Regions from separate parts of the Peribacillus sp. NPDC101480 genome, predicted to be linked through region 2. Evidence: riboswitches for the same ligand, from Rfam matches in the RefSeq annotation. Region 2 holds a riboswitch; each other region holds the start of a gene.

Region 1 (3,212 bases), on a different contig from region 2:
CAATAGCAGGAAGGCTGTTGAAATGGCAGCCATACCTGATGAAAAGGCAAAGCCGTGAGTGCCTTCCTCTAAATCGGCAATGATATCTTCAAGTGCCTCGCGAGTTGGGTTTCCGCTTCTGCTGTAGTCATATTTGCCGAATTGATCGATATCCGATTGATGGAACGTCGATGCATGCTGAATGGGGACGCTCACACCGCCAGTTGCCGGATCGAATTTATGTTGATTATGAAGTAATTTCGTTTCAAAGCTAAAATCATGACCTGTCATCGTAGTGCCTCCCTTTTTACATGTGCGAATGCTTGCTGCAGGTCGCCAATCAAATCATCGCTATCCTCGATGCCAACGGAGAAGCGAAGCAGGCGATTACAAACCCCATTTGCCGTTCTGACTTCAAGCGGTATATCGGCATGTGTTTGTGTGGCAGGATAGGTGATGAAGCTTTCAACCCCTCCAAGGCTTTCTGCAAAGGAAATTAATGAGAGCGATTGTAAAAATGGGTTGACCGCCGCTTCATCAATGATGCGGAAAGAAATCATGCCGCCTCTGCCGGGATACAATACATCAGTGACACAATCATGCTCCGATAAGTAATCTACAAGTATCTTGGCATTCTTTTCATGACGCTCCATCCGCAATGCCAGGGTTTTCATTCCGCGCATCAACAGCCAAGAATCAAATGGGCTCAAGACAGCTCCAGTACCATTATGATGGAAGGCAAGTGCATCACATAATTCAGCGCCGCTAGCAACGATCAGTCCCGCGAGCACATCATTATGACCACCGAGATACTTGGTTGCACTATGAATCACAATATCCGCTCCAAGCACGATGGGTTGTTGAATAAGAGGCGTGTAAAAAGTGTTATCAACGATTAACAATAAATTATATCGTTTAGCCAATGCTGCAACGGCGCTAATGTCCGTTTGCTGCATAAGGGGGTTAGTGGGAGTTTCGATGAAGATGGCTTTCGTGTGAGGAGTGATTGCTTTTTCGATATCCTCCAAACAACAAGTGTTTACATAGTCACACTGCAATCCCCATTTTTTAAAACCTTGTTCTAACAGACGATATGTACCGCCATAAAGATCTTCGCTGACAATCCATGCATCCCCGGATTTAAAAAGGGCGAGAATAGTGGAGATGGCGGCCATTCCTGAACTGCAGGCATAACCTTGGTCTCCTTTTTCCAGATCGGCGATGGATCGCTCCAATAGCTGGCGTGTAGGGTTACCAGTCCTTGTGTAGTCGAATCCCGTCGATTGGCCAATTCCTTCGTGACGAAAAGCTGTTGAAAAGTATACCGGCGGATTGACTGTTCCTGTCGCCGTTTCGCTGCGATTTCCTAATTGAGCAAGATATGTTTCAGATTTGTACATGGTTTTCACTGCTCCTTTGAGTTATATAAAATAAAAAAAAGTCTTCTTTAAGAAGAAGACTTTGATTAAGTAGGGACGAGTCATTCTTCTTATCTTCCAAGTTCACAAACTTGTGGAATTAGCACCTTTTCATTGGTTTGAAACAAATGAAGGTTGCTGAGGTGTCATCGGGCCATTCCCTCTACCTCTCTCGATAAGAGTTTAGATTATTCAATTTCTTTTGAATTTACTATATATACAAAATACTGTCAAGGACATTTTGGGAGTGATAATGCTTTGATGTTCATGATCAGGTCAATTGGAGCCTAGTGGTGTCTACACTTTATGTGTCTAAAAAGAATAATTGAATTTTCATATAAACATGAAGGGAACTTGGATTTTTCAGAAAAAATGGAAAGGGTCAGCGGGATATTTTTGCTTTAAAATAATAAAGTTTGTACAATGTATGGAGAGAAAGAATAATCCGACATTATTCATTTCATATGCAAAAGGTCTTCAATGAATAGTGCAAACATAGGAGGAGAACACATGGAATACAGAATCGAACGAGATACGATGGGTGAAGTGAAAGTTCCTGCTGATAAATATTGGGGAGCACAAACTGAGAGAAGCCGTAACAATTTCAAAATAGGTAACGAAAAAATGCCGATTGAATTAGTTCGTGCATTTGCATACGTTAAACAAGCTGCGGCAAAGGTGAACTATGATCTTGGTGATCTTTCCGAAGTTAAAAAGAATGCCATCGTCAAGATTTGCGGGGAAATCCTTGAAGGTACGCTTGATGAACATTTCCCGCTTGTAGTTTGGCAAACGGGAAGCGGCACGCAAAGTAATATGAACGTGAACGAAGTGGTCGCTAACAAAGGGAATGAATGGTTAAAAGAAAATGGTGAATCTGAAACCCTTCACCCGAATGATGATGTTAACAAGGCGCAAAGCTCAAATGATACTTTCCCGACCGCCATGCATATTGCAGCCTTTATGGAAGTCGCTGAAAAATTGGTGCCTGCCATCAAAGCCCTTCGTGATACATTCGATACAAAAGAAAAAGAATTTTGGGATGTCGTGAAAATTGGCCGGACACATCTTCAAGATGCTACACCATTAACATTAGGACAAGAAATTTCCGGTTGGAAAGCGATGCTCGATAAGGATCTAGCGATGATTGAAGAAAGCAGCCAAAAATTATTGAACCTTGCTCTAGGCGGAACGGCTGTAGGAACCGGAATCAATACAAAAAAAGAATTCCCGGGACTCTCTGCCAAACAAATTGCAGCAGATACAGGATACCCTTTTGTCACATCTGATAATAAGTTCCATGCATTGACTAGCCATAACGAAATAGTCTACGCACACGGTGCTTTGAAAGCATTGGCGGCGGATTTAATGAAAATTGCGAACGATGTCAGATGGCTTGCAAGTGGACCAAGAAGCGGAATCGGCGAAATAGCCATTCCGGAAAACGAACCGGGCAGCTCCATCATGCCAGGTAAAGTCAATCCAACACAAAGTGAAGCGCTTACCATGATTGCAACACAAATCGTTGGTAACGATGCTACAATTGGCTTTGCAGCAAGTCAAGGTAACTTTGAATTGAATGTATTCAAACCAGTCATCATCTATAACTTCCTGCAGACGGTCAAATTATTGACGGAAGGCATTCATTCATTCAACGACAATTGTGCGGTGGGCATCACTGCAAATGAAGATAAAATCAAAGAAAATGTAGAACGTTCCCTTATGTTGGTAACAGCATTGAACCCGCATATCGGTTATGAAAAAGCAGCCAAGATTGCCAAAACGGCATTCAAGGACAACTCTACGTTAAAAGAA
Region 2 (3,212 bases):
AAAACGATAAATGATTTGCCATGTCGTCGCCCCCATCGCCTGAGCTGCCTCGATGATCCCTTTGTCCACTTCCAACAGGGAGTTCTCCACAAGCCGGGCGATATAAGGAGCCGCGTAAAAGATTAGCGGAACAATGGCCGCATTCGTTCCGATCGCACTGCCTACAATCATTCTGGTAAACGGAATAAGTGCTACTAGCAAGATGATGAAAGGAACCGACCGCAATATATTGATGATCGGGTTCAATACATTAAAGACCCATTTATTCTCCAGGATATGGCCCTTTCTTGTAATGACAAGCAGGATACCAAGCGGAAGACCAATCAATCCGGAAAATACCAATGAGATGGCTACCATATAAAGTGTGTCACCGAAAGCTGTCGACAGCTGATCTGCCGTTATTTCCATTCCCCAAAGCGTATTACCCATTTATCTGCACCTCCTGGACGAGAATCCCCTCATCTTTAATATACTGATAAGCCTTGTCCACCTCATTTTTATTCCCGGTCACTTCGATGATCAAATTCCCGAAAGGCGTTTCCTGAATTTCAGAAATATTGGCTGATAAAACACTTAAATGAACATCATATTTCTTCGAGATGGTTGAAAGCAAAGGAGTACCCGAAGTAGTCCCAATAAAATTAATTTTCCAAATAATCGGGATATGGGACCCTATGCTTTTTAGGAAACTTTGTGGAATTTCGTCATGTATGACCGTTCTCACGAAGTTTTTTGCAATATCCGTTTGCGGCTTCGCAAAAACTTCGAAAACCGAACCTTGTTCAACGACGCATCCGCCCTCCATGACCGCTACCTTATTGCAAATTTCCCGAATGACAGACATCTCATGAGTGATTAGTAGAATGGTAATATTGTATTCTTTATTGATTTTCTTTAAGAGCTGCAGAACAGCACTCGTTGTTTGCGGATCCAATGCCGAGGTAGCTTCATCACACAATAAGATCGATGGATTGGTAGCCAATGCTCTCGCAATGCCGATCCGCTGCTTTTGACCGCCGGATAATTGTTCCGGATAACTCTTTGCTTTGCACGATAAGCCAACGAACTCCAACAGCTCGCCTACCCGCTTTTTGATTTCTTTACCAGGGGTTCCCGATAAAATCAGCGGCATGGCGATATTATCAAAAACGGTCTTTGAGTTTAGCAAATTGAAATGCTGAAAGATCATCCCGATTTTTTTCTTTTCTGCCCGCAATTCCTTCGCGCTCAATTTGGTTAAATCCTTGCCCCCAACAATCACCGAACCATCTGAAGGATGTTCAAGCAAATTGACCAACCTGATCAACGTACTCTTCCCGGCCCCGCTATAACCGACTACACCGAATATATCCCCCTTTTCCACTGTCAAATTAATGCCCTTCAAAGCCTCGACAGTCTGTTTCTTTGTTTGATATACCTTTTTAACATTTTGAAACTCAATCATCCAATCTCCCCCCATGTTGTTTATTTGTACGAATTCATTATCCAGAGAGAAGAGCTTTGCAACGCTTCATAATGATAGGGTTAAATTCGAAACTCACGAGTAAATCTGCGAAACTCATGAGTAATTGCACCAAATTTCCTAATAACCATATACATTTTGAATAAACAAAAGAGGCCTCTTCCGTCATCAGACAGAAGAGGCCTCTTTAGACATAAAAAAGAGTAAACTCTTAAATTAATTATCTAAGAAAAGCTCCTTCTTATCTTTCAAACTTTCGTCCGTTGGAATTAGCACAGTATTTTTACAAAAGTAAAAACCCGCTGCCGAGGTATCATAGGGCCAAGTCCCTCCACATCTCTTGATAAGAATTAACGTTATATTTAATTATGTCCTTCACTATATATTCTAATTTCTCTAAAGTCAACCCTATTTTTCATCGGTTAAAATATTTTCACAGTATAGTGATTGACGCTTTTTAATTATATTAATATAGTTAAATTTTATATTCTATAATGATTTGCCCATTCTCCATACTGGGTATATTTCATTTTCTTCCCTTATCTTCATCATGCCTGAATTCTTATATAAGCGAATCGCCCTTTGATTATCCGGAGAAACCCTTAAATGATATTCGGATACATTAAATCGCCCGAAAAAGTTTTCTGCATAGCGAACCAATTCCTTGCCAAGGCCTTTACTGCGGTATCCGGGAATAAGATAAAATAAATCTACATAGCCGATCTCAGTTCCTTCATACGCCCGAATTCGAAGTTCCATTTGCCCAATCGGTACTTGGTCCTTTTCAATGATCACCTGTCCCCCCGGGAATTTGCGGACCCTTTCTTCCATTCGTTGCAGATATGTATTTTCATCTCCAAAACCTGCCTCAGATCCAAAACTTACAACAAAGGAATCTTTCCTGAATTTAACGATAATATCTTTATCTTTGTCCGTATCAATGGTACGAAAGATCAACTTCATCCTCTCCTGTCATTTTAGTGAAATAGTTTTCAAGCAAAAAAAACACATTTCACTTACGGTCTTCATGATATTTCATTATTTACTTTTTCAAGCGTCTTATTTCATTTTCTCTGAAAGGATTTTTCCTTAATCCCTATAGGAATGGCCATAATATTAAATTAAAAACAAATGCAATATTGTTTGGTGAGTTCTAGTAATGGGGATTGGATTGGCACAAACAAATCTATTTAATTTTCGAGTCTAACTTTGCAGGGTAACCCTAAGTGAATGAATGTTCGAGAGGAATTTGTTTATTAAGCTCTAACTCAACTTTTTCCCAAGCATCCTTTTTCCCTTTCATTTACATTCCAATTATAATAGGTAAGTGGAATACATTTACATGATTATCCATTATAAAAATCATTGGAGGTATTGAAGATGAAAGTTGTTGCAATAGTGGGAAGTATCCGTAAAGAGTCTTACAACCTTAAGCTTGCCAAATATATTCAATCTAGATATCAAGATCGGTTCGATCTTGAAATATTGAACATTCGGGATTTACCTTTTTATGATCAAGATATTGAAAATGACCCTCCATCAGTTGTAAAAGAATTTAAAAGCAAAGTGGCCGAAGCAGATGCAGTTTTGTGGGTAACTCCTGAATACAACGGTACGATTCCAGGTGTATTGGGCAATGCAATCGATTGGTTATCACGTGTCGATAAAGTCTTGATCGGCAAACCATCATGGATCATGGGTGCTTCAATGGGGCAATTAGGAACGGTTAAAGCTCAATTGCATTTGCGTG
Region 3 (3,212 bases), on a different contig from region 2:
CATTTTGAACATAGGACAAGTGCCGAATGTTTTTGTTGTACCTGAGGTTTGGGACAGTTTCACTTCAAAGAGTAGGGTTCATTTAAAGGATATTGAAAATATCCCATTGCTTTTAGTGCATAGGGAAAAAGGACAAGGGATTTACGAAGAAATTATCGAGGAATTTAAAAAACGGGAAATACAGCCAAATATTTTATGCGAATGCCATGATGTAAATGTTCTGCTCTCTCTGGTTTCAGCTGGAGTTGGGGCGAGTATTGTTCCGAAATCAGCTGTTTCACCTCATATTATAAAAGGAGTGAAAGTGTTGGATATTATCGATTCTTCAATTCAATCGAATATAGCTTTGGTTTTTAGACAAGATCGTTATCTTTCCAAAACGGCAAAACATTTTATTGAGCTGTTTTGAAGAAAAGCTAGGCCTGCCTAATGCCTAGCTTTTACGTTACATTTAAAGATGAATCATTCCCACACTTCTTTTGCTACATCAACGACGAATTTCAGCTTTTCCCATTGCTGTTCTTCGGTTAGCTTGTTGCCGTGATGGGTGGAGGAGAAGCCGCATTGAGGGCTTAAGCATAATTGTTCGAGAGGAACGAAGTGCGAGGCTTCTTTAATGCGTGCCTTAACAGCTTCCTTGTCTTCGATTTCCCCATTTTTTGAAGTGACGACCCCCAGTACAACCTGTGCACCGCCATTTGGAATGTATTCCAATGGTTTGAAATCCCCTGAGCGTTGATCATCATATTCCAAGAAGAATCCATCCACTTTTTCTTTTGCCAATAAAGTTGGAGCGATACGGGCATAGCTTCCTTCAAACGCCCAAGTCGACTGATAGTTTCCGCGACATAGGTGGGTAGTGACGACAAGGTCTTCTGGTTTGCCTTCCAATGCTCCATTAATGACACGAAGTGCAAGATCAATTAACTGTTCCCTCGTATATTTTCCATCTTTGAACTGGAAATCTGGAGCTGAAAGTCTGGCAATATATACATCATCCAATTGAAGATAACGCACACCTGCTTCATAAAAGGCTTTCAAAGCATGCTGATACGCCTTGATGATATCATTTGCATAATCTTCAATATCAGGGTAGATGTCTTCATTATGAATACCTGCAGCAAATAACTGATTCGGACTGGGAATGGTTTGCTTAGCAACGGCACGTCCGTTCACGATTTTGTTCAATTCAATGAAATCACTAATGAAGGGATGTTCAGGATTGAATGAAACCTTCCCGGTATTGCGAACGTTATATCTCTCTGTTTCCACACCATCGAATGTGAGACCTTTTTCAGTCACATATCCCTCGATGCCATTTAATTGTTCGAGGAAGTCAAAGTGCCACCATGTTCGTCTGAACTCGCCGTCCGTAACAGCCTCCAATCCAACTTCAATTTGTTTATCGACAATCCGATTGATTTCTTCGGTTTCAATTTCACGAAGCCGCTCTGCTGAAAGGGTACCCTCCCTAAATTGCTTTCTGGCAATATGTAAACGTTCCGGTCTTAATAAACTTCCGACGTGATCGGCCCTAAATGGTGCTTTCGTTAATGTGATTGACATGTTGCATTCCTTCTTTCCTTTTAAAAATAAAAAACCTCTTCTTAAAAAATAAGAAGAGGTGTTGGCAACAAAGCTATATACTCTTCTTATCTTCAAGTTTTTAAACTTCTGGAATTAGCACAGTACATGAATAGTCTGTTGCTGAGGCATCAAAGGGCCAGTCCCTCCACCTCTCTGGATAAGAGTGTCTATTAAATTAACTATGACTATACAGGTAGTTTTTATAAAGGTCAAGAGTTGGAGGTTGAATATTTCGAATATACCGTTTATTACTCGGTTCCTGGCATGATCATTTTCTGTATTCGGCTTTTTATACCACTTTTTAGATCAGGTTTAGACGTGGTTTTTTAAAACAACGATTAGTAGGGAAGACTGAAAAAAATAAATAAAATAATTAAACCTACTTGATTAATGAGTATTTATGTTTTATTGTTAAATTGCATAAAGAAAAGAGAATAAAATTGGATTATCCAATTGGTCAACCAAAGGATACTGAATTGTTGTTCATTACAACATTTCTGTGTCCTTTTTTGTTCGGAAAAAATTGTGATAATACAGGCATAAGCAGTGCCTAGGAGAAGATTCATTGGAGAGTGGAAACATGAAAACAACAAATATGAAATCATGCTGTACTGTATTAAAAAGACGGAATTTTCTTTCAATTGAAACTGACCTTGATTCGATCCCGACAAAGAAAAACGATTTCTATAATATGTCTTTGATACAAGCAGGTGAATTTTTACTAGGATCAAGTGATGAAGATAGTTCAAGAGAAGATGGTGAATATCCACCACGAACAGTAAAGATTGAGTCCTTTTACATGGACCGATACGCCGTAACAAATGAACAATTCTATTGTTTTATAAAGGATACCGGTTATGTAACAGATGCGGAGAAATATGGATGGTCTTTTGTTTTTAACTTGTTTGTCAACAAACGAATGGAACGGGATATGGTGGGGGCAGCCGAAAAAACACCTTGGTGGATAGCTGTTCGAAATGCTTGCTGGAAGCATCCGGAAGGGACGGATTCCTCAATCGTGAATCGCTTTCACCACCCGGTCGTCCATGTGTCATGGAATGATGCCAAAGCGTTTTGTAGATGGGCTGGAAAAAGACTTCCGACAGAAGCGGAATGGGAATATGCTGCTGCCAGTGGAGTGGTAAATCGTAAATATCCTTGGGGGGATGAGTTGCACCAAGGGGGAAAGCATCACTGTAATATTTGGCAAGGCAATTTTCCAAACGAAAATTTGGTAGAAGACGGATTTTTAGGAACGGCTCCTGTTGATACCTTTGAACCGAATGATTTTGGCCTTTATAACATGTCGGGGAATGTGTGGGAATGGTGCGAGGATACATTTTCAATTCAACATGGAAGTGAAGTCCTCGATCCCGATCCTTTTGCAAAACTGATAAAAGGCGGATCCTATCTATGCCATCGATCATATTGTAATCGTTATAGGATTTCAGCCCGTACTTATAATATGATTGACAGCTCTACAGGGCATATGGGTTTTAGATGTGTTGCCAACTTAAAAAAATAAGTGCCATAGGGGATATGAACATGAAAAATTTGAGGTCTTTATTGGTTGTTATTTCGATGTTAAACATTTTATTTATCGCTGGATGTTCCTCATCTCCTTC
Region 4 (3,212 bases), 1.3 Mb from region 2:
ATTCATTCAGCCCCACCGTCTGCAGACCCATTAAATGTGATTGCAGGCCAATCAAATTTCGATCACGGCATGTTATGTGCACCATCGGATTAATATTCAATTGGTTCTTCAGTAGGTTAGCCAGAGCATCATTCGATATCCTTGGTGAGGCAAGTGAATTATCCGCTAGTGTAATTGAATCGACCCCTGCTTTTTTCAAAACCTCTGCACCGGTCATGAAGCTCTCTATTCCCAGCTTTTTAGGTGGATCAAGTTCCACCAGGATCGTCCTTTCCGTCTTGGCCTTTTCGTACAGTGGAAGTTCCAATTCTCTTTCGTTCACTTCAATTATTTCTATTTCACGGGATTTCGTAACTTTCTCTTTTACGGGGGCAAAACTTCCGATCGCATTCTTTACAGCTTGAATATGCAGTGGCGTCGTTCCACAGCACCCGCCTATGATAGCGGCACCTTGCTCACGAAGTTCCAGGGCACTTGAACCGAAATATTCCGGCACGGCTTTATAGACGAGCCTTCCATCCACATAATCAGGGAGGCTGGCATTAGGGAATATGGCAATCGATGCTTGCTTTGGCAAACTCACTTCTTCCAACGCCCGGATCATATGATGTGGACCAAGACGGCAATTCACCCCAACAACATCGGCACCCAATTGCTCGAGTTTTTGAAAGGCTTCATTTAAATGGATTCCATTTTGGAGATTACCCAGTTCATGCATCGAGACATTTGCGATGATCGGCAGTCCAGTTTCATTTTTTACGATTTGCAGAACGGTTTCCAGCTCTTCCAGGTCATAAAATGTTTCCAAGAGAATCCCATCAGGATTTTCCATCAACAGACTGTATAGCTGTTCACGAAACCCCCGTTTAATCTCTTCCATGCTTAAATCCGATTTTCTGATACTCCGTTGTGCCCCTATGGTACCGAAGACATAAGCCTTTCCTTTTGCCGCTTTTTTAGCAAGAATGACTCCCTGGCGATTGATTCTGCTTACTTCATCTTCAAGTCCATACCGTTTCAATTTGTTGAAATTGGCTCCGTATGTATTCGATTGAAGGATATCTGCACCAGCTTCCAGATAGGCACGATGGATAGACTCTATTTGATCCGGATTCGTGCAGTTTAATTCCTCATAACATTGATCGATGCCATTTGAGTACAATAAGGTCCCCATTGCCCCTTCCCCAACCAGCATTCTTTCTTTCACTTCTTTACGAAAATTCATCATTACACCCTCTCTCAAAAACAGTCCTGTTTTTGTCGTATTTTATGAGTATGAGAGAAAAGGAAAAAAAACCTTCTCAAAGAAGAAGGTTTTTTGAAACATTCTCCTCATCTATCAAGCTCTGCTTGCTGGATTTAGCACCTTTGCCTAAGCTGGTTGCTGAGGTTTCTTCGGGCCAGTCCCTCCACCTCTCGCGATAAGATCCATTTATATAATTTTCACAAGATTTCAAAATTAGATTATATTTAATTTACATTAATAATCTGTCAATTTCAATACCTGATCGACATTTTTTTCACTTTTGCAAAAATGATTCAATCTTTTGCAGCCTGAACCCTCTTCAAGATTCTTTGTTTCCAGTCTTCCGCTAATGGGTCCAGAGTAAGTAAAGCCTTGGCGCCTTCCAGCCCATCTCGTTTATGAAGGATTACCTCTGCTGCATAATGAACTGAAATTTTTTCTTGCAAACGATCTATTAGCACGATCTCGTTTTGTTTATTTATCGTTCCTTCTTGAAGTACTCTTGCAAAATAACCAGTGAAACTCGTTTTCAGCACGAGTTCCAAAAACTTAGGTTCTTGATTGAAGTGGGAAATGGTCGAACAAGGTATCCTCCCCTGGTTAATTTGAACAATCACATCGCCTATTTGATAAATATCGCCGATAAACGTGGTTTCTTCCCTCATCCCCGCTACGGTTAAATTTTCACCGAATGCTGGGATATCCAGCTTTTTAGAGAATCTTTCATTCCATAATGAATAATGCTCAAAGGGGTAAAAGCACAAAGCCCGATCAGGACCTCCATGGAACTTTTCATTACCTACCCCATCACCAATTATGCCTGATTTAGTCACTTTCACATTATCCTGTGCTTGTTTATCCATGGCTGAAAAGATATCGACATTCGAAAAACTTTCATGTTTCGGCTTTCCGGCCTGAAGTGATTTGATTTTTCCATTTTCCATTTTCCATCTTCCATTCATATTTAATTTATATCATCCTATATGTATAAATTATACTAAAAATCCATTATATTAGTAGTTTTTAAAAATATATGAAGTGAAAAAGCCACATGAGCCGTTAAATGGGCGAAATATCATTGATTTCCAGAAAAATTCATAGGTTAGTTTCAGTAATTTTGTTGCTATTTCAGAATTAAATATGGTAGAATATGAACACAATATATAGTCGAAAACTACAACCGTTCGCCTATATGTTGATTTTCACGATTGAATTCCTCATTGTCGCTCTTTAGGGAGCGAATTTTTTTGCCTTCATTATCATCCATCATTTTCTTTTAGTTCCATTCTAATCCTTAAATCGTGATTCACTTACCTATTTTCACTTTCATTCCCTATTCAAATACCTCCCTGTAAAGTCACTTTCATTCCCTTATAAGAGGCCTGATTCCTTGCTAAAACAAGCAGAAAAGCCGAGCGACACCATATGTCTTCCGCTCAGCTTCCTGTTTAAGCTTGTTTCTTTTTTTTTGGTGCCGCTTTCTTTCGGGTCGTCTTTTTCTTTTCCGGTTCATCATGTTTCGTACGGTCAATGGATGCCTGTAATGCCTCCATTAAATCGGTTACATTGTTGGAAACTGGTTCTTTTGTTTTGGCTGTAATCGTCGTCTGTCCCGTTTTCTTTGATTCAATTAATTCAAGTAACGCGGTTCGATAGTCATCGGTGTATTTTGTCGGATCGAAAGTGGTCGTTAATTGATCTATTAATAATACGGCAGTATCGATTTCTTTTTTTGCAATGGTATCATTGGCGGGGATATTCGGAACATCCGCTGTGGAACGGACTTCATCCGGATAATGAATCGTTTCCATCACCAAGGTATTATCAACGACTCGGATTACCGCCATTTGTTCTTTAGAGCGAATGATGATTTTTGCTAATCCTACCTTATTCGATTCCTTGAGGGCCTGCCTCAATAGGGAATAAGCTTTTAACCCTCCATCATTAGGGGACATGTAGTAACTCC

What was found. Region 2 has a riboswitch for S-adenosylmethionine ahead of ACQKMF_RS00935 (methionine ABC transporter ATP-binding protein). Riboswitches for the same ligand answer to the same signal wherever they lie in the genome.
Region 1: linked by a shared signal. The riboswitch ahead of ACQKMF_RS22265 (methionine biosynthesis PLP-dependent protein) and the one ahead of ACQKMF_RS00935 (methionine ABC transporter ATP-binding protein) in region 2 are both predicted to bind S-adenosylmethionine.
Region 3: linked by a shared signal. The riboswitch ahead of ACQKMF_RS14105 (5-methyltetrahydropteroyltriglutamate--homocysteine S-methyltransferase) and the one ahead of ACQKMF_RS00935 (methionine ABC transporter ATP-binding protein) in region 2 are both predicted to bind S-adenosylmethionine.
Region 4: linked by a shared signal. The riboswitch ahead of ACQKMF_RS07420 (bifunctional homocysteine S-methyltransferase/methylenetetrahydrofolate reductase) and the one ahead of ACQKMF_RS00935 (methionine ABC transporter ATP-binding protein) in region 2 are both predicted to bind S-adenosylmethionine.

The regions. Positions count from the first base shown of each region.
Region 1 covers NZ_JBNNSB010000007.1:296,871-300,082, forward strand. Annotated here, with positions in the region: gene metC (cystathionine beta-lyase) at 1-270, opposite strand, end outside; gene ACQKMF_RS22265 (methionine biosynthesis PLP-dependent protein) at 267-1,379, opposite strand; SAM riboswitch class I at 1,466-1,579, opposite strand; gene fumC (class II fumarate hydratase) at 1,908-3,212, shown strand, end outside.
Region 2 covers NZ_JBNNSB010000001.1:176,141-179,352, reverse strand. Annotated here, with positions in the region: gene ACQKMF_RS00940 (methionine ABC transporter permease) at 1-408, opposite strand, end outside; gene ACQKMF_RS00935 (methionine ABC transporter ATP-binding protein) at 422-1,444, opposite strand; SAM riboswitch class I at 1,701-1,812, opposite strand; gene ACQKMF_RS00930 (GNAT family N-acetyltransferase) at 1,952-2,419, opposite strand; gene ACQKMF_RS00925 (NADPH-dependent FMN reductase) at 2,843-3,212, shown strand, end outside.
Region 3 covers NZ_JBNNSB010000003.1:577,101-580,312, forward strand. Annotated here, with positions in the region: gene ACQKMF_RS14100 (LysR family transcriptional regulator) at 1-409, shown strand, start outside; gene ACQKMF_RS14105 (5-methyltetrahydropteroyltriglutamate--homocysteine S-methyltransferase) at 463-1,566, opposite strand; SAM riboswitch class I at 1,650-1,751, opposite strand; gene ACQKMF_RS14110 (formylglycine-generating enzyme family protein) at 2,168-3,112, shown strand; gene ACQKMF_RS14115 (ABC transporter substrate-binding protein) at 3,127-3,212, shown strand, end outside.
Region 4 covers NZ_JBNNSB010000001.1:1,485,608-1,488,819, reverse strand. Annotated here, with positions in the region: gene ACQKMF_RS07420 (bifunctional homocysteine S-methyltransferase/methylenetetrahydrofolate reductase) at 1-1,225, opposite strand, end outside; SAM riboswitch class I at 1,330-1,428, opposite strand; gene ACQKMF_RS07415 (MOSC domain-containing protein) at 1,540-2,190, opposite strand; gene ACQKMF_RS07410 (Ku protein) at 2,695-3,212, opposite strand, start outside.